3 linked regions of the Catalinimonas alkaloidigena genome follow. Each later gene encodes a partner of the first gene's protein in a complex. Links are inferred from orthologs where the notes say so. Each region holds a gene or a part of one and is shown in the gene's direction. Other genes may lie near its edges. The genes, in order: accD, accB and BLR44_RS13050.

What was found.
Region 2: the proteins of accD (region 1) and accB are in contact, whole or in part, in a solved structure (PDB 8UXZ), measured with the Escherichia coli proteins. The link is inferred for Catalinimonas alkaloidigena from one-to-one orthologs.
Region 3: the proteins of accD (region 1) and BLR44_RS13050 are in contact, whole or in part, in a solved structure (PDB 8UXZ), measured with the Escherichia coli proteins. The link is inferred for Catalinimonas alkaloidigena from one-to-one orthologs.

What each region holds. Positions count from the first base shown.
Region 1 is NZ_FNFO01000003.1:254,781-261,134, forward strand. Bases 1,693-4,658 are described here. They hold accD (acetyl-CoA carboxylase, carboxyltransferase subunit beta), read left to right. Parts: upstream 1,693-2,737; coding sequence 2,738-3,580; downstream 3,581-4,658. Other genes in these bases: carB (carbamoyl-phosphate synthase large subunit), read left to right, coding at 1,693-2,203; BLR44_RS08180 (DUF4834 family protein), read left to right, coding at 2,390-2,677; radA (DNA repair protein RadA), read left to right, coding at 3,737-4,658. In the rest of the region: more of carB, read left to right, coding at 1-1,692; more of radA, read left to right, coding at 4,659-5,107; BLR44_RS08195 (DUF2179 domain-containing protein), read left to right, coding at 5,148-5,750; BLR44_RS08200 (DHH family phosphoesterase), read left to right, coding at 6,194-6,354.
Region 2 is NZ_FNFO01000001.1:65,964-72,131, reverse strand. What follows is about bases 1,758-4,537. They hold accB (acetyl-CoA carboxylase biotin carboxyl carrier protein), read left to right. Parts: upstream 1,758-2,790; coding sequence 2,791-3,285; downstream 3,286-4,537. Other genes in these bases: accC (acetyl-CoA carboxylase biotin carboxylase subunit), read left to right, coding at 3,311-4,537; efp (elongation factor P), read left to right, coding at 2,220-2,783; BLR44_RS00320 (beta-ketoacyl-ACP synthase III), read left to right, coding at 1,758-2,191. Outside these bases: rpmF (50S ribosomal protein L32), read left to right, coding at 1-97; phosphate acyltransferase PlsX, read left to right, coding at 192-1,160; more of BLR44_RS00320, read left to right, coding at 1,187-1,757; more of accC, read left to right, coding at 4,538-4,654; BLR44_RS00300 (hypothetical protein), read left to right, coding at 4,785-5,450; BLR44_RS00295 (nitrilase-related carbon-nitrogen hydrolase), read right to left, coding at 5,413-6,168. UniProt on the Escherichia coli protein: This protein is a component of the acetyl coenzyme A carboxylase complex; first, biotin carboxylase catalyzes the carboxylation of the carrier protein and then the transcarboxylase transfers the carboxyl group to form malonyl-CoA.
Region 3 is NZ_FNFO01000004.1:521,368-527,690, reverse strand. Bases 1,259-4,193 are described here. They hold BLR44_RS13050 (acetyl-CoA carboxylase carboxyltransferase subunit alpha), read left to right. Parts: upstream 1,259-2,207; coding sequence 2,208-3,179; downstream 3,180-4,193. Other genes in these bases: BLR44_RS13045 (patatin-like phospholipase family protein), read left to right, coding at 3,601-4,193; BLR44_RS13055 (hypothetical protein), read left to right, coding at 1,259-2,029. In the rest of the region: more of BLR44_RS13055, read left to right, coding at 1-1,258; more of BLR44_RS13045, read left to right, coding at 4,194-4,368; BLR44_RS13040 (o-succinylbenzoate synthase), read left to right, coding at 4,434-5,528; BLR44_RS13035 (gluconate 2-dehydrogenase subunit 3 family protein), read left to right, coding at 5,608-6,210; BLR44_RS13030 (GMC oxidoreductase), read left to right, coding at 6,295-6,323. UniProt on the Escherichia coli protein: Component of the acetyl coenzyme A carboxylase (ACC) complex. First, biotin carboxylase catalyzes the carboxylation of biotin on its carrier protein (BCCP) and then the CO(2) group is transferred by the carboxyltransferase to acetyl-CoA to form malonyl-CoA.

The sequences.
Region 1 (6,354 bases):
GTTGGTAGAGCAGAGCATCTTGGGCTGGAAAGAATATGAGCTGGAACTGCTGCGCGACGGCGCTGGCAACGTTATCATCATCTGTTCGATCGAAAACTTCGATCCGATGGGCGTCCACACGGGCGACTCCATCACGGTGGCCCCGGCCATGACCCTTCCCGATACGGTTTATCAGGAGATGCGCAACCTGGCCATCCGGATGATGAACGGCATCGGGCAGTTTGCCGGCGGCTGTAACGTACAGTTTGCGGTCGATCCTGAAACCGACGATATCGTGGGGATCGAGATCAACCCCCGGGTATCGCGCTCGTCGGCACTGGCCTCCAAGGCGACGGGGTACCCCATCGCCAAAGTGGCGGCGAAGCTCGCCATCGGCTACAACCTGGACGAACTGAAAAACCAGATCACCAAAACCACGTCGGCCTTCTTCGAGCCTGCGCTCGACTACGTCATCGTGAAGATTCCGCGCTGGAACTTCGACAAATTTGTCGGCGCCGACCGCGAACTCGGTCTGCAGATGCGTTCGGTAGGCGAAGTAATGGGCATCGGGAAGAACTTCCAGGAAGCTCTACAAAAGGCCTGTCAGTCGCTGGAAATCAAGCGCAACGGCCTGGGTGCCGACGGACGCGAACTGCGCGATCAGGACAAGATTCTCTACAGCCTGAAGCACCCGAGCTGGAACCGGCTCTTCCACATCTACGATGCCATCAAGCTGGGCATTCCGATGAAGACGATCCAGGAACTGACCAAAATCGACCGCTGGTTCCTGACTCAGATCGAAGAGCTGATTGCGCTGGAGCGGGAGATAGAGCACTTCACGCTCGACACCCTGCCGAAAGAGCTGTTGATGGAAGCCAAGCAAAAAGGCTATGCCGACCGGCAGATTGCGCACCTGTTGCGTTGCCTCGAAAGCGAGGTTTATAAGAAACGTAACGATATCGGCATTCGCCGGGTCTACAAACTGGTGGACACCTGCGCCGCCGAGTTCGAAGCCAAAACACCGTATTACTACTCCACCTTCGCCGATGAAAACGAGTCGGCGGTTTCGGATCGGAAAAAGGTCATCGTGCTGGGCTCAGGCCCTAACCGCATCGGGCAGGGCATCGAGTTCGACTATTCGTGTGTGCACGGGGTGCTGGCCGCGAAAGAACTCGGCTACGAAACCATCATGATCAACTGCAACCCCGAAACGGTTTCGACCGACTTCGACGTGGCCGACAAGCTGTACTTCGAGCCGGTGTTCTGGGAGCACATCTACGACATCATCCTGCACGAGAAGCCCGAAGGCGTTATTGTACAGCTGGGCGGACAGACGGCCCTGAAACTGGCCGAAAAACTGAATCGCTACGGCATCAAGATTTTCGGAACCAGCTTCGAAGCCCTCGATCTGGCCGAAGACCGCGGTAGCTTCTCGTCCTTGTTGCGCGACAACGGCATTCCTTATCCCAAATTCGGGGTGATCGAAGACGCTGAACGTGCCCTCGATCTGGCCGACGAACTGGGCTTCCCGCTTCTGGTGCGTCCCTCATACGTACTGGGTGGACAGAGCATGAAGATCGTCATCAACAAGCAGGAACTGGAGCACCACGTAATCGACATCCTGCGCGATCTGCCCGACAACAAAATCCTGCTCGACCACTTCCTGGAAAACGCCATCGAGGCGGAAGCCGATGCCATCAGCGACGGAGAAGATGTTTACATCATCGGCATCATGGAGCACATCGAACCGGCGGGCATCCACTCCGGCGACTCGTACGCGGTGCTGCCGGCCTTCGACCTGAGCGAGAACGTGCTGAACCAGATCCGTGACTACACGCGTCGCATTGCACTGGCAATGAACACGGTCGGGTTGCTCAATATTCAGTTCGCCATCAAAGACGAAGTGGTGTACGTGATCGAAGCGAACCCACGCGCCTCGCGGACGGTGCCGTTTATCTGCAAAGCCTACGGCGAAAACTACGTCAACTACGCGGCGAAAATCATGTTGGGTGAAGCCAAGCTGAAAGATTTCAACTTCCAGCCTCACCTGGACGGGTACGCCATCAAGATCCCCGTCTTCTCGTTCAACAAATTCAAGAACGTGAACAAAGAACTGGGGCCGGAGATGAAATCGACCGGAGAGGCCATCTACTTCATCGAAAATCTGGAGGATGACTTTTTTGTGAAGGTCTACGCCGAACGGAACTTGTACTTAAGCCGTTAATACATAAAACTATACTGTGCAGCAGAAGGGTAGCCGAGGGCGTCAGACGTCGCAGGCTTCCCTTCCGCTGTTCCCGGTAGGTAACCATTGGTACGTTTTCGACTTCGCAGACCGAAGCGAAACCGGTATCTTACCGGGTAGTTGGTTTGGATAGGTACTTACGTTCCCGTTAAACTCTGAATTATCGTGCTAAAGACCGTCATTCTCTTTCTTTTCTTCTTATACATGTTTTACGTGCTGAGCGGCTACGTTGTCCGGATGGTAGCCCGGCTGACGGGCCAGCGCCCGGTCGACCGCTCGCAGGCTCATACCTATCAGCGCACGTATACACGCCGGGGCCAGACGCCCCCCCCGCCCCAAAGCCGTCCGGAAGGCGACATCCGCATTGATTACATTCCGGACGAAGCGCGGCAGCGACAAAAACCCGACTCTTTCCAGGGAGGCGATTACGTCGATTACGAAGAAGTAAAATAAGTGTACCTTTGGCGGTAATTCACCGACGATTCGGTCGGTTGTTTACCATTCACCCTTACTATGAGTTGGTTTGTAAGAAAGGAGAAAGGGATTGTCACTCCCACGGAGCACAAAAAAGAAGCTCCCGACGGTCTTTGGTACAAATGCCCTTCCTGCAAAACGGTGATGCTGGCCCAGGCCCACAAGGAAAACGCCTGGACGTGCCACAACTGTAGTTACCACACCCAGATCGGCTCGGCCGAATACTTCGAACTGCTGTTCGATCAGAATCAGTTCGAGGAACTGAGCGCCGAACTGTCGTCGGCCGATCCGCTGCACTTCGTCGACTCCAAGCCTTATCCGGAACGCATTGCAACTGCCCAGCAGAAGAAAGGGCTGAAAGATGCTGTGCGGACGGGCTACGGCAAAATGTCGGGCATCGACATCGTGATCGGCTGTATGGACTTTCAGTTCATCGGTGGCTCGATGGGTTCCGTGGTTGGCGAGAAGATCGCCCGCGCGATCGACTGCGCACTGGAGCGCAAAGTGCCTTTCCTGATGATTTCTAAGTCGGGTGGTGCGCGGATGATGGAAGCTGGTTACTCGCTGATGCAAATGGCCAAAACCTCGGCCAAGCTGGCGCTGCTGCACGAAGCCAAACTGCCTTATGTATCGTTGCTGACCGATCCTACTACCGGTGGGGTTACCGCTTCGTTTGCCATGCTGGGCGATTTCAATATCGCCGAACCCAACGCGCTGATTGGCTTTGCCGGGCCGCGTGTGATTCGCGAAACCATCGGTAAAGACCTGCCGGCCGGTTTCCAAAGCGCCGAATTTGTATTAGAACACGGCTTCCTGGACTTTATCGTCCATCGTAAAGAAATGAAAGATCGGCTCGCAACGCTATTCCACATGTTGCGCTAACTTTCCTCAAGAACTTACCAACGCTCCGGATTTTTCGGAGCGTTTTTTTTGTTACAACCAACAGGGCCAATGCGTCCTTCGGACGGCCGATGTCCGCAGTTCTGGTCATCAGCCGTCTGCTCCTGTTCTGTCATTCTAAAAACGCTTTTATCCCGGATGGCCAAAGCCAAGACCGTCTATTTTTGTCAAAACTGTGGCGCACAGTCGCCCAAGTGGTTGGGCCGTTGTCCCGCCTGCGGAGAGTGGAATACCTACGTGGAAGAGGTAGTCCAGAAAGAAGAGAAAGGCAACTGGCGCCCCGCCGGTAAGCCTGACCGCACGGTAGCGGCCAAGCCCCGGGCCATCCGCGACATCACGTATCAGCAGGAGCACCGCACCGCCACGTACGACCAGGAATTGAACCGTGTGTTGGGCGGCGGCATCGTGCCCGGCTCGCTGGTGCTGATCGGCGGGGAGCCGGGCATCGGCAAATCGACGCTAATGCTGCAAATCGCCGTGAGTCTGCAAGGAAAAAAGGTTTTGTATGTCTCGGGCGAGGAAAGCGAGCAACAGATCAAGATGCGGGCGGAGCGCATTGCCCCGTCCGGCGACGAATGTTACATTCTGACCGAGACGGCTACGCAAAACATTTTCCAGCAGGCCGACGCCCTGAAGCCGGACCTGATGGTAATCGACTCGATCCAGACGTTGCAGTCCAGCCTGGTGGAATCGGGCGCGGGGAGCGTATCGCAGGTGCGCGAATGCACCGCCGAGCTGATGAAGTTCGCCAAGGAGACAGGAGTACCGGTATTTCTGATCGGCCACATCAACAAGGAAGGCAGTCTGGCTGGCCCGAAAGTGCTGGAACACATGGTCGACACCGTGTTGCAGTTCGAAGGTGAGCGGCACGGCAGCTACCGCATTTTACGCACCACCAAAAACCGATTTGGCTCTACGTCCGAACTGGGCATTTACGAGATGGTCAGCGACGGCCTGCGGCAGGTCAACAACCCCTCCGAGATTCTGATCACCCAACGTGAAGAAGACCTGAGCGGCGTCACCATCGGCGCTATGCTGGAAGGCAACCGCCCGCTGCTGATCGAAATCCAGTCGCTCGTCAGCGCCGCCACCTACGGAACGCCGCAGCGTTCTTCTACCGGCTTCGACAACAAACGACTGCAAATGCTGCTGGCCGTGCTGGAAAAGCGCGGCGGCTTCCGTCTGGGCGTTCAGGACGTATTTCTGAACATCGCAGGGGGACTGAAGGTAGAAGACCCAGCCATTGACCTGGCCGTCTGCACGTCCATCATCTCCTCGTACGAGGATCGTGAAGTCTCGGGAAGCACCTGCTTTGCCGGCGAGGTGGGTTTGGGGGGAGAAGTGCGGGCCGTCTCGCGCGTCGAAAACCGCATCCGCGAAGCGGCCAAGCTCGGTTTCAAGGAAATCTTCATATCGCGTTACAGCACCAAAGGTCTTAACCTGGACCAATTTCCGATTCGGGTGCACGCCGTCAGCAAAATCGACGAGGTATTCGACCGGGTCATGTAGGTACGCTTCTTACCTTTGCACTTCGTCAACTGATTTAGGAATGCAAAGTTCAATTGCCGAAACGCTCGGCATCGATCCGGATCTGTTTCACTGGGTGCTTGTCCCGATGTTCATCTTTCTGGCGCGCATCGGCGATGTTTCCGTCTCTACCATCCGCATCATGTTCATGATGGCGGGCCGCAAAGGACTAGCCCCGGTGCTGGGGTTTTGCGAAGCGCTGATCTGGCTCATCGCCATCAGCCAGATCTTGCAGAACGTCAGCAGCATTGCGTCTTACGTGGCGTATGCGGGCGGATTTGCCACCGGCATTCTGGTGGGCATGTCCATCGAAGAACGCCTTGCCCTGGGCAACGTCATTGTCCGGGTCATTACCCAGCGCGACGCCGATGCCCTGATTAAACAGATGCAGGAGTCGGGATACCGCCTGACGACCGTAGCGGCCGAGGGCAGTCGCGGGGCAGTCAGCCTGATTTTTGCGGTCGTCAACCGCAAGCAACTGGGCGAGCTGACGGAAATCATCCGTCGTTTCAATCCCAACGCATTTTACACCGTCGAGAACATCCGCTACGTATCCGAACCCCTGCCACCACCGCTGGCCGAACGGCCCGCTTTTTACTTCTGGGAAAAGGCCTGGCGGAAATAATAACGTCAAAGTTCAATTCGATCCTTGGGGTTAGACCCTCAGTTTGCTTCCTTTTTTCCAGGATAACTTTCGCTTAACATAGCAAAAGGTACAGGTAAAACTGACTTCATTGTAGCTTAACAAAAACCCAACCTGTGGATAACTCCCTGAATAAGAGAGGTTATCCACATACTTTTACACATCGATTGCCTGTTATTATACTAATGGGTAACAAGTTCGTAACCTGGAGATGCTAAAACTTACATGCCGCTTAGGAGTAAAATAACGTCAAGAAAAGGGACCAGTACCCCAATCGTTTCCATGAGCGCTCAAAATCTAAGCATCAGGTGCGAGTTCGGGGCGAAGCGGGCGACACTTTGCTTTTCCGTGAAATAATCCGCAATTTTGTCTTTTGTCAATCCCCTAAACGGAGGTTTTCTTACCGGAGGCGATTAATACACTACATGCGAAACTTCGAAGCTTTCAGGGCGCTGATCAGCGCGCCGAAGCGGGTGGTCATTACGACCCACCACAAGCCGGACGCTGATGCTCTCGGATCGTCGCTGGCGCTGGCTAACTTCCTGAAGAAAAAATACCACGACGTACAGGTCATTACCTCTTCCGA
Region 2 (6,168 bases), on another replicon or contig:
TCCTACGACTGGCGAAACGACGCAAATGCACCGGGTAAACTTGGAAACCGGCATGTACAGAGGCAGAAAAGTGATGAAAGGCCGGGAAGATTATTAATCTTCTACTTAAGTTCCCGCTGTCAATCTAATGGTACGTTGCGGGCGCATCAGTAGCCGTGCCCGCAACACCCACTGCGTTCAAACAGAATATGATAAAAATTGCCCTCGACGCCATGGGCGGCGACTTTGCTCCAGAAGCCACAGTAGAAGGTGCGCTTCTGGCCGCTGACGAGTTACCTTCGGGCTCGGAAGTTGTTTTGGTCGGGCAACAATCGGTTATTGAAAATCAGTTGGGCGGACGCCAACCGAGCGCCGGAAAGCTGAGCATTTGCCACGCTCCCGACGTTATTCGGATGAGCGAACACCCGACCAAAGCGTTTACCCAAAAACCTGAATCCAGCATTGCAGTAGGTTTTGGCCTTTTGCGCCGCGGCGATGTGCAGGCCTTTTGCAGCGCCGGCAACACGGGTGCTATGCACGTGGGTGCTATCTTCAGCATCCGTGCCATTGAGGGCATCATCCGCCCCGCCATTGCAGGCTTTGCGCCCAAAATCACCGGCGGCCACGCGGTTATCCTGGACGTAGGTGCCAATGCCGAAGTCAAACCCGATGTGCTGGCCCAATTCGGCCACATCGGCTCGCTGTACGCGCGCCACGTACTCAACATCGAACGCCCACGGGTGGCACTGGTCAACCTGGGCGAGGAAGAAGAGAAAGGAACGCTGCTGACCCAGGCCGCTTACCAATTGCTGAAACTGAACCGGCACGTCAACTTCGTGGGCAACGTCGAGGGCCGTGATCTGTTCCGCGACAAAGTCGATGTAATTGTCTGTGACGGCTTTACGGGCAACGTGATTCTAAAATTGGCCGAGGATTTTTACGACCTCTTGGAAGAACACCATATCTTTGAGCAGCTGGAGGGCAAAGTTGATCTGGATTTCTTCCGTAATTTCAATTACGAAGCTGTAGGCGGCAGTCCCATCATCGGCGTGAACGGAAACGTCCTGATCGGCCATGGTGTCTCATCTGCCATGGCCATCAAAAACATGTGCTTACAGGCGGCCCGCATGGCCGAGGCTCAGATTCACCTGAAAATCAAGAAAGCCCTTAGCGAAGACTAGGTTTTCGTACGTACTTACGCTTTTTTATGACTAAAATTCGAGCGGCAATTCGGGGCATCCAGGGATACGTCCCCGAGTATGTGCTGACGAACGAAGAGTTGTCGACTATGGTCGACACCAACGACGAATGGATCACGACCCGGACCGGAATTAAAGAGCGACGCATCTTAAAAGGAGAAGGAAAGGGCACCTCTCACATGGCCGCGGAAGCGGTCAGCAAGTTACTCCAGAAAACAGGCGTGGCCCCTGAGGAAGTTGACCTGATCATATGCGCCACAACGACCCCCGACTTTGTTTTTCCTGCTACGGCCAACCTCATTGCCGACATGGTGGGTGCACGTCATGCGTTTGGCTACGACGTGCAAGCCGCCTGTTCGGGCTTTCTCTTTTCGCTGGCGACCGGTGCGCAGTTCATCGAAACGGGTCGCTATCAGAAAGTGATTGTGGTCGGCGCCGATAAAATGTCGTCGATTGTCGATTACGAAGACCGCACCACGTGCGTCATCTTCGGTGACGGGGCCGGTGCGGTGCTGTTGGAGCCCGATACGGAGGGATTCGGTCTGTTCGATGCCATTCTTCATTCCGACGGGGCCGGTGCTGCCCATCTCTACCAGAAAGCCGGTGGTAGCCGTCGTCCGCCCTCGCAGGAAACGGTAGCGGCCCGCGAGCACTACGTGTACCAGGAAGGAGCCACCGTTTTTAAATTTGCCGTCACCAACATGGCAGAAGTGGCCGCCGAAATCATGTCGAAAAATCACCTGACCAGTAACGATGTAGCGTGGCTAGTGCCTCACCAAGCCAACAAGCGCATCATCGAAGCTACGGCGCAACGTATGGGCGTGGGCCTGGACAAGGTGATGATCAACATCCAGCGGTATGGCAACACGACCAACGCCACGATTCCCCTGTGCTTATGGGATTACGAATCCAAACTGAAGAAAGGTGATAACCTGGTGCTGGCGGCCTTTGGCGGCGGGTTTACCTGGGGAGCGATCTACCTGAAGTGGGCTTACGACGGTACGCCCTCCTGACCGACTTACTTTAATCTAACTTATTTCTATGGCTACTACCGCAGACTTTCGGAACGGTTTGACCATTGAGTTTAACAACGACCTTTATACCATTGTAGAGTTTCAGCACGTGAAACCCGGCAAAGGAGCCGCCTTTGTGCGTACGAAACTGAAGAGCCTTTCCAATGGACGCGTGATCGACAACACGTTTAACTCAGGCGTGAAAGTTACCACCGCCCGCATCGAACGACGGCCTCATCAGTTCCTGTACAAAGATGACCTGGGCTATCACTTCATGGACACCAACACGTTCGAGCAGATTCCGCTGGAGGAATCGAAAATCAACGAGCCCGATCTGTTGAAAGATGGTCAGGAAGTCGAAATTCTGTTTCATGCAGAAACCGAAACTGTATTGAGTTGTGAACTGCCTTCGTTTGTGGAGCTTCAGGTAACCTATACCGAGCCAGGCTTACGTGGCGATACGGCCACCAACACCACCAAACCAGCGACGCTGGAAACCGGAGCCGTGATTCAGGTCCCTCTGTTTATCGACCAGGATGAGATGATTCGTGTAGACACCCGCACTCGTTCCTACTACGAGCGCGTCAAATAAGCTGTATATGAAAGCAAAAGAAATACAAGACCTCATTAGTTTCATTGCACAGTCGGGTCTCGATGAAGTCAACATCGAAACTGAGCAGTTCAAACTGTCCGTCAAAAAGAATGTGCAGCCCGTTGTGGTTTCGGCCGCCCCCGTGCAGGCAGCACCGGTAGCCAGCGCCGCACCCGCCGCGGCTTCTGCCCCGGCTGCCCCCGCTACGCCGGCCACCCCGTCGCCCGCAGCCGCGGCGTCAGAGAAACCTGCTGCTTCAAATCACATCACCGTGCGCTCGCCCATGATCGGCACGTTCTACCGGTCGACTAGCCCTGATTCGGCTCCTTTTGTCAACGTGGGAGACGAGATCAAGCCGGGCCAGGCCCTTTGCATTGTCGAAGCCATGAAGCTCTTCAATGAAATCGAGTCGGAAGTTTCCGGACGAATTGTGAAGGTGCTGGTAGAAAACGCCACCCCGGTGGAGTACGATCAGCCGTTGTTCCTGGTTGAGCCGATCTGATTTTTCACACGTCTAGTTCTCCCCCATGTTTAAGAAAATTTTGATTGCTAATCGCGGCGAGATCGCCCTGCGCGTGATTCGGACCTGCCGCGAGATGGGCATCAAAACGGTAGCGGTTTACTCAACGGCCGACAAGGATAGCCTGCACGTGCGATTCGCCGACGAGGCCGTGTGCATCGGACCCGCTGTCAGTGCCCAATCGTACCTGAACATCCCCAATATTATCGCAGCGGCCGAGATCACCAACGCCGATGCCATTCATCCGGGTTACGGATTTCTCTCCGAAAACGCGGAGTTTTCCAAAGTCTGTCAGGAGTATAAGATCAAATTCATCGGGCCGAGCCCCGACATGATCAACTCCATGGGCGACAAAGCCTCGGCCAAGGATACCATGAAGCGGGCGGGCGTCCCGACCATTCCTGGATCGGAGGGCCTGTTGCAGTCACTGGAAGAAGGCCGAAGTATTGCCGAAGAAATCGGCTTCCCGGTCATTTTGAAAGCTACGGCCGGCGGCGGTGGTCGGGGCATGCGGGTGATCCGCAGTGCCCAGGAATTTGACAAAGCCTGGCGCGACGCGCGCGTCGAGGCGGGTGCGGCTTTTGGCAACGACGGCGTTTACCTGGAGAAGTACATTGAAGAGCCACGCCACGTAGAAATTCAGGTGGTGGGTGATCAGTACGGCAAAGTATCGCACCTCTCCGAGCGGGACTGTTCCATTCAGCGCCGCCACCAGAAGCTGGTAGAAGAAACGCCCTCTCCTATCCTGGACGACGATCTGCGGAAGCGGATGGGCGAAGCGGCCGTACGCGGGGCCGAGTCCATTAACTATGAAGGTGCCGGTACCATCGAATTTCTGGTGGACAAACACGGCAATTTCTACTTCATGGAGATGAATACCCGTATTCAGGTAGAGCACCCCGTCACCGAAGAAGTAACTGATTTTGACCTGATCAAAGAGCAGATCAAGGTCGCTGCCGGTACGCCGGTCACGGGTAAGAACTATTATCCGAAAATGCACGCCATTGAGTGCCGCATCAACGCCGAAGACCCGGGGCATGGGTTCCGTCCGTCGCCCGGGCGTATCACCAACCTGCATCTGCCGGGTGGACACGGCGTACGGGTTGACTCGCACGTATACGCGGGTTACACCATTCCGCCGAACTACGATTCGATGATCGCCAAGCTGATCGTAAGTGCGCAGACCCGGGAGGAAGCCATCGTGCGGATGAAGCGGGCCCTGCAGGAGTTCATCATCGAAGGCGTGAAAACGACCATTCCATTTCACATTCGCCTGATGGATAACGAAAAGTTCCGCTCTGGTAAATTCGATACCTCATTCCTGGAATCTTTCGATTTTTCAGGCTTATAAAAGCCTGTTACTCAATCTTCTTAGAAACCGATTCTGTTTCCCGCAGGATCGGTTTTTGTTTTTGCACGCAAATAGGAATTAACTTGCATCGAATTGGAAGGCTCCCCTCGGGATAAGTATCTTTTGTGGTATGATAAAATGGCTGACACTCTGCGGGATGTGTATGATCGTCATGGGCATGCACGCCCAAGCACCCACCCGGTGGCTGGAAGTTGGCCTGAGTGCGAACGCCTATAAAGGAGATTTGTCGGCGACGTACCGGCAATGGACGCCCCTGTATCACGCCGCCCTGCATTTTAACCGGAAAAAGCGGCTAAACGGCAGCCTGCAACTCGCGGTAGGGCGCATCACGGGCCAGAGCTTACAGCCCCGTTTCACTGAGGACATCCCGGCGGAACGCAACCCCAACACGTCGTTTACCACGTCGCTGGTAGCGGCTCAGTACGCACTACGCCTCAACGTAATCAGCCGCGAGCACTTCAAACTCTATGTGATGCAAGGCGCCGGTCTGCTGCGTTACGCGCCCAAAGATCAGGAGGGGAAACGCCTGGCGGATCAATCGGCCACCCGCGCACCGAACGAAAACTATGGTGTGGTCACCCTAATGCTGCCTACTTCGCTCGGCGCGGTGTATACGTTTCCCAATTATTATGGTGTTGGATTTCAGGCAGGCTGGTTCAACGCCATGAGCGACTACCTGGACAACGTGGGTACGTACGGCACGCGCCAAGGCAATGACCGCATCGCCTCCTATCGCTTTATGTTCTGGATTCCGCTCGACGCCCAGCAACCGTAATCAGCTCGGGAACTTCCTCTAACTCCAAGGCTTTGAGTTCCTCCGTAAATCCACTGGACAGGATGGGGAACCGACACCAGCTGCGCGGATCGACGCTGAAATCGTCCACGTGAAACGACGGGGCCAATCGTTCCCGTTTCCACTGATTCCGCGACCACAACCGGAAAAACTTAATGACATGACTGCGCAGCAGCGCGGGTGGCTCCAGCTCGGCCTCCACAAGCTTGCGGTACACGTGTATAGGCGACTGACGGTCGCGGATGGCCAGGCGCTCAATCTCGTACAACACGCGGTAAGGCATCAGGTCGCCTTCGTCGGTTTGGGAGTTTTCCAGTGGACGCAATTCGGCCGTCGGAGTCAGGGAATTGACATCGTGCAGGCCCGTGTAACCTAACCTCTCTTCCGCCCAACGTAGCCAGCGGCTGATGAAGTGCTTGTCTACCCCCGCAATGGGCGAAATGCTACCGGAGGTGTCCCCGTCCATCGTGGCATATCCCACGTCGCCCTCACTTCGGTTTGAAGTGGCCATCAGCAGCGCTCCTGTCGCATTAGTCAGCATCCAGATGATGGGCGAGCGTGCCCGTGCCTGAATATTCTGGAGGGTGATGTCGTCGCGTTCCCACGTCAGCGGACGGCCCAGAGCACGTTCGATTTTACGTGTATAGCCTGCAACCTCATCGTCGATTTTCCATTCGTAAAAAGCTGCCCCGACCGACTC
Region 3 (6,323 bases), on another replicon or contig:
TTATGCCCTCTATGCACAAGACGTCGCCAACAAGGACGACGCCGACGCCGACCCGACCAACGAACTCCAGACGCTGACGTTGCGCAACGATACGCTCTTTCTGAGCGACGGGAGTGCCGTCAAGCTGGCCGACAACAGCGCCACGAACGAACTGTTGCAAAGCGCGCGACTGAACGGTAAAACCCTCGAGCTTGTCGACGCGGGTGGTACCCAAACCATCGACCTGAGTGGCTTGGTAACGGGCCTGGAAGATGCGGACGCCGATCCAACCAACGAATTGCTGACCGGCGCTCAGTTGAACGGCACCAAGCTGGAACTGACCGACAACGGCGGCAAGAAAACTGTCGAACTCGCATCGCTGAAAAACGACGCGGACGCCGATCCCGGCAACGAACTGATCGAAGAAGTAAAGCTGACGGGCACCAAGTTGCAGATCATCGATGCGGGCGGCACCAAAACGGTAGAACTCGCGTCGCTGCAAGACGGCGTAAACGACGCGGATGCCGATCCTAACAACGAGCTGTTGACTAATGCTGTGCTGAACGGCACCAAGCTGGAATTGACGGACCGTGGCGGGAAGAAAACCGTTGAACTTGCGTCGCTGAAAGACGGCGTAAACGATGCCGACGCCGACCCCAACAACGAGTTGATTACCGACTTTTCGATGACGGGCACTACGCTGACCATCAAAGATCGGGGGGGCAACAAATCGGTGAGTCTGGCAGGATTGATAAACGATGCCGACGCCGACGCTACCAACGAATTGTTGACCAGCGCGACGTTGGACGGGATGGACCTGAAGCTGACCGATGCCGGTGGCACCAAAACGGTGGACCTGTCCAGCCTGAAAAACGACGCCGATGCCGACGCTACTAATGAATTGCTGAGCAATGCGCAATTGAGTGGAACAGAGCTGCAATTGACCGATGCGGGCGGTACCAAAACCGTCGATCTGGCCAGCTTGGTGGACGACATTGACGCCGATACAACGAACGAACTATTGACCAGCGCGACGTTGGACGGTATGGACCTGAAACTGACCGACGCGGGCGGCACCAAAACGGTGGACCTGTCCAGCCTGAAAAACGACGCCGATGCCGACGCTACCAACGAACTGATTCTGGGCCTGGGCCTGGTCGGCACCAAGTTGCAGGTTGTAGAGCCCGACAATACGCAGGAAATCGATCTGGCACCGCTTCTGGCCGACACCAGTTGGGCCCTGACGGGTAATGACGTAAATACGGGCGAATTCATCGGTTCGAAAAATGCGGCCGATCTGGTTTTCAAAACCGATAACACCGAACGCATGGTGCTGTCGGCAGCAGGCCGGTTGGGCATTGGTTATACGTCGGCCGCCATGCCGGACTCAAACCACGTTTCGGTGGGAGAGGCCACCGGCGATGCGCACGCTGCGGTAGCGGGCTACGCCAGCGGTAAGGCCATCGGGCTGCTTGGCATCAACCGGGGCGACGGGGCAGCGGTGTTGGGACAAGGCGCGCGGGGAGTCGTGGGGCAACAGACCCGCACCAACGCCGGCGATGCCGCTGTCTTTGCCAACGGCGAACTGCTTTCGTCCGGCACGCAGGGCATTGTCATGGATCATCCGGCCGACCCTACGGGCCAAATGCTGCGTCATTTTGCTCTGCAATCGAACGAAGTGCTGCACGTATACCGGGGACGCGCTACGCTGGACGGCAGCGGTTCGCTGACCGTAACCCTGCCGGCCTACTTCGCCGACATCAACGGATTAACGTACACCTATCACCTGACGCCCATCGGCAAGCACGTCGATCTTTACGTCCAGACGGAAGTGAGCGGCAACACCTTTGAGATCGGGGGCGGTACCCTGGCCGACGCGGGTACGGTTGTTTCCTGGGTCATTTACGTGGATCGTGACGACGCCTACCTGCAGGCATATCCGCAGCAAAAACAGGCAGAAGTCTCAAAAACAGCAGGTGATGCGGGCAAGTACCTGCAACCCGCCCTCTACGGTGCGCCCGCTTCCGGCGGCATTTTCCCACAGCGCTAAATGTTCATCCGTATAAAGCTACCCGTTCCTCTAATTTTGAGAGGAACGGGTTTTTACTTTTTAGAGTATGTTATGTTGTATAAAAAGCTCCGTAACATTTTTTTAACATTGTGCCCGATACTCTTTACTTTTACATCCGGGCGGCGTTCCGCCCAAGCCTGACACTAGCCTATCCGTAATGCTGTTAGATTTTGAAAAGCCGATCGTGGAGTTGGAGTCTAAGCTGGCCGATATGAAGCGCCTGGCGGACGAAAACGGAGTTGACGTAAGCGAAGCGGTGCGAACGCTGGAAGAGCGGATCAACCAACTAAAACGCAACACTTACACCAATTTGACGCGCTGGCAGCGCGTACAATTGTCGCGTCACCCGGACCGACCCTATACCCTGGATTACATCGAAGCCATTGCCGATCGGTTCATCGAACTGCACGGCGACCGTACGGTAGGCGACGACAAAGCCATGGTCGGGGGCCTGGCCGACATCGAAGGACAAACCGTAATGGTGATCGGCCATCAGAAAGGGCACAACACCAAACAACGCCAGTACCGCAACTTCGGCATGGCGAACCCGGAAGGATACCGGAAGGCCCTCCGCCTCATGAAAATGGCGGAAAAGTTCAACAAGCCGATCGTTACGTTTATCGATACCCCCGGCGCTTATCCGGGTGTAGAGGCTGAAGAACGTGGCCAGGGTGAAGCCATCGCCCGTAACCTGCGGGAAATGTTCATGCTGCGCGTGCCCGTGATTTGCATCGTGATTGGCGAAGGTGCCTCGGGTGGTGCCTTGGGCATTGCTATTGGCGACCGCGTATTCATGTTGGAAAACACTTGGTATTCTGTCATTTCGCCCGAAAACTGCTCGACCATTCTGTGGAGGAGCTGGGAATACAAAGAGCAAGCGGCCGAAACGATGAAACTGACAGCCAGCGACATGCTGGAATTCGGTTTGATCGACGGCATTCTGGACGAACCTCTTGGCGGCGCGCACACCGATCCGGTGTTGATGAAAACCGTGGTGAAAGAGGCTATTCTCCAGCAGATCGAAGAGCTATCGCAGATTCCGACGGATGAGCTGATCCACCAGCGCATCGAAAAATTCACCCACATGGGCGTTGTCCTGGAATCGGCTCCGAAAGTGACCGGCTCTTAATCGAAGAAATACACTTCCTCAGTAAACCACCGTCTGCCTAAGATTGGTGGTTTTTTTATGCCTCCTTGCCCGGAAGCCTACGTCATCGCGATTCGATCCCCTAAACTTCTTATCTTTCGGAACAGGAAGGGGTGGCGAAAGAGCGCATTGCTTTAAGTCGAGTGATACTTGTTAATAATAGTACTCAAAAAGTAACAATTCTGATGTTAAATAGTTACTTTTTAAGGCCAGCGTCAATACACAAAAAAGTGATTTCGTTCGTTTTATAAGCGGAGACGAGCGCAGATCAAACCAACAACCTGGATCGTTTTTTGAGGCATGATCCCCCTGAAGCGCCTCCCCGAATTGTAGGTAGCGTACGTAAAAAACCACGCAGTGGGGAGATCAGGCGCAAAATTAGTGTAGCACCAAACACCATTGTATGAAGATTGGCATTGCTTTGTCAGGCGGAGGAGCGCGGGGAATCGCTCATCTGGGCGTCCTGAAAGCGCTGGAGGAAAATGGCATTCGCCCCCACATGATCACCGGTACCAGCGCGGGTGCTTTGGCCGGTGCCTTTTATGCTGCAGGTCTGAGCCCCGAACAGATTCTGAGCATCATTACGCAAACGTCGTTTCTGCGCGCGCTCCGACCGGCCACCAACTTGCGCGGCTTGTTGAGAATTGACCTGATTCAGGCGGTTTTTCGTCGGCAGATGCCGGTGGATACGTTCGAAGAGCTGAACACAAAACTGATCGTCGCCACGACCGACCTTACCTACGGGGAGCTGGTCTACTTTTCGTCGGGAGAGTTGCTACGCCCGGTGACGGCCTCTACCTGCATTCCCGGGCTTTTCGCGCCCATCGAAATCAACGGCCATTGCCTGATCGACGGCGGTGTGTTGAACAATATGCCCGTCGAACCTCTGGTCGGTCACAGCGATTTTATCATCGGCGTGCATACCAACTGTTACCCGGAGCGCCCCGAGATCCGGTCGTTACGCTCCACCATGGAACGGGCGTTTCAACTGGCGATCAACGACAATGTGCGCGAGCGGATTCCCTTGTGTAATTTATTCATCGAACCGCCTGAGCTCTCGAAGTTTACAATTTTCGATCTGAAACGGGCGCAGGAAATCTTCGACATCGGCTACGAGTACACCAAAAGCCTGCCTGCCCTCGAAATGATTGGCCGCCGACTGGCGTCGTAAGTTCTTAGTAAAGTAGAAAACCCGATGCGTCGTCTCTTTCGAGCGGCGCATTTTTGTCGTATCGCATGCGTATTACCTGTACCTACCTTCCGTATCAACTGCGTTTCCGCTTCGAGGCGGGCACTTCGCGGGGAGTTCTCACCGAGAAGAAAACGTGGTTGATCCGCCTTACGGTCGAGGCGTTTCCCGGCCGCGAAGGCTGGGGCGAATGCGGTCCCCTGCGCGGGTTAAGCCCTGACGACCGTCCCGATTTCGAAGCGCGGTTGCATGAGATCTGCCAGAACCTCAGCGCGGTGACGTACGATCCGAACAACGAGGCCGCCCTGTTGGATGCCCTGGTACCGTCCGAATTTCCATCGATTCGCTTTGGTCTGGAGTCGGCGCTGGCCGATTGGCGGAACGGAGGAGTACGCCGGATCTTCGACAATGCCTTCAGCCGGGGTGACGCGGGGCTGCCCATCAACGGGTTGATCTGGATGGGGAGTGCGGCGTTTATGCGGGAACAAATGGAACAGAAGCTGGCGTCGGGGTACAACTGCCTGAAAATGAAAATCGGTGCGATCGATTTCGAGGCGGAATGTGCGTTGCTGGAAGAAATCCGGAAAAACTATTCGCCCGATCAGATTACCCTGCGCGTAGATGCCAACGGGGCCTTTGCACCCGACCAGGCACTGGCGCGACTGCAACGGTTGGCACAGTATGAGCTGCACTCGATCGAACAGCCCATCCGCGCCGGCCAAGTAGCTGAAATGGCGAAGCTCTGCGCCGAAACGCCGCTGCCCATCGCGCTTGATGAAGAACTGATCGGCGTTTACGGTCGTGAGGCAAAAGCGCGGCTGCTGGACCAGGTTCGCCCGCAATACGTCATCCTGAAACCTACTTTGGTGGGGGGCTTCCGGGCCTGCCGGGAGTGGATCGAACTGGCCGAAGCACGACAAATCGGCTGGTGGATTACGTCGGCGCTGGAATCGAACATCGGTCTGAACGCCATTGCCCAGTTTACGGACGAATACGACATTCATCTGCCCCAGGGTCTGGGTACCGGGCAACTCTACCACAACAACGTGCAAGCCCCGCTGACCATCCTCCAGGGATTTTTGCATTATGATCCGCAGGGTACGTGGCAGTTCCCCACGGCCGGGCCCATGCCTCCTGCCTGATCGGCACGCCATTCCATTGACGGTCCCCCGGATTTTCAGTAGATTGCTTCGATCATCCTACTTTTAAACACAGATTATTTTGGAAAGACGAGAAGCCCTGCGCCGGGTGACTTACCTGATGGGAGGCACCCTTTCCGCTCCGGCCCTGACGTATCTGCTGAGCGGGTGCGATCCCAAAAAGAGCACGGAGACCGCGGAACAAGCTGAAGAAGGTTTTCTGAACGACCAACAGCAGGCCATTGTGGCCGAAACCGCCGAACTGATTATCCCCACCACCAGCACGCCCGGTGCCAAAGCCGCAGGCGTTCCGGCGTTTATCGTCATGATGCTGGAAGAGTGCTATCCACAGGCGGACCGCGATAGCTTCAAAGCTGGCCTGAAAGACATGGAAAAGCGCAGCAAGGACAAATTCGACAAAGAGTTTATGGAGGCGACTCCTGAACAACAAGCCGAAGTGCTGAAAGAAATGGCGGCTGCGTCAGTACAGGAAGCCACGCCCGGGGCAGCAGAAGGAACCGAAGACCAGGGGCGTCCTTTCTTCCGCCTGATGAAAGAACTAACGTTGCTGGGATATTTTACCTCCGAAATCGGGGCGACGCAGGCGTTGGCCTACGTGCCGGTGCCGGGGCGCTTCGACGGCTGCATGCCGATGGAAGAAGGTCAGAAAACCTGGGCACTGTAACTTACTTACGCTTCGCTGAGCCTCCGAAAGAGGCGATTGCTTCCGCCGCTCAGCGGGTATGCACTTATTTTTTCGAACAACCTCATGCAAGTAAACGGAAAAGCCAAAGAACA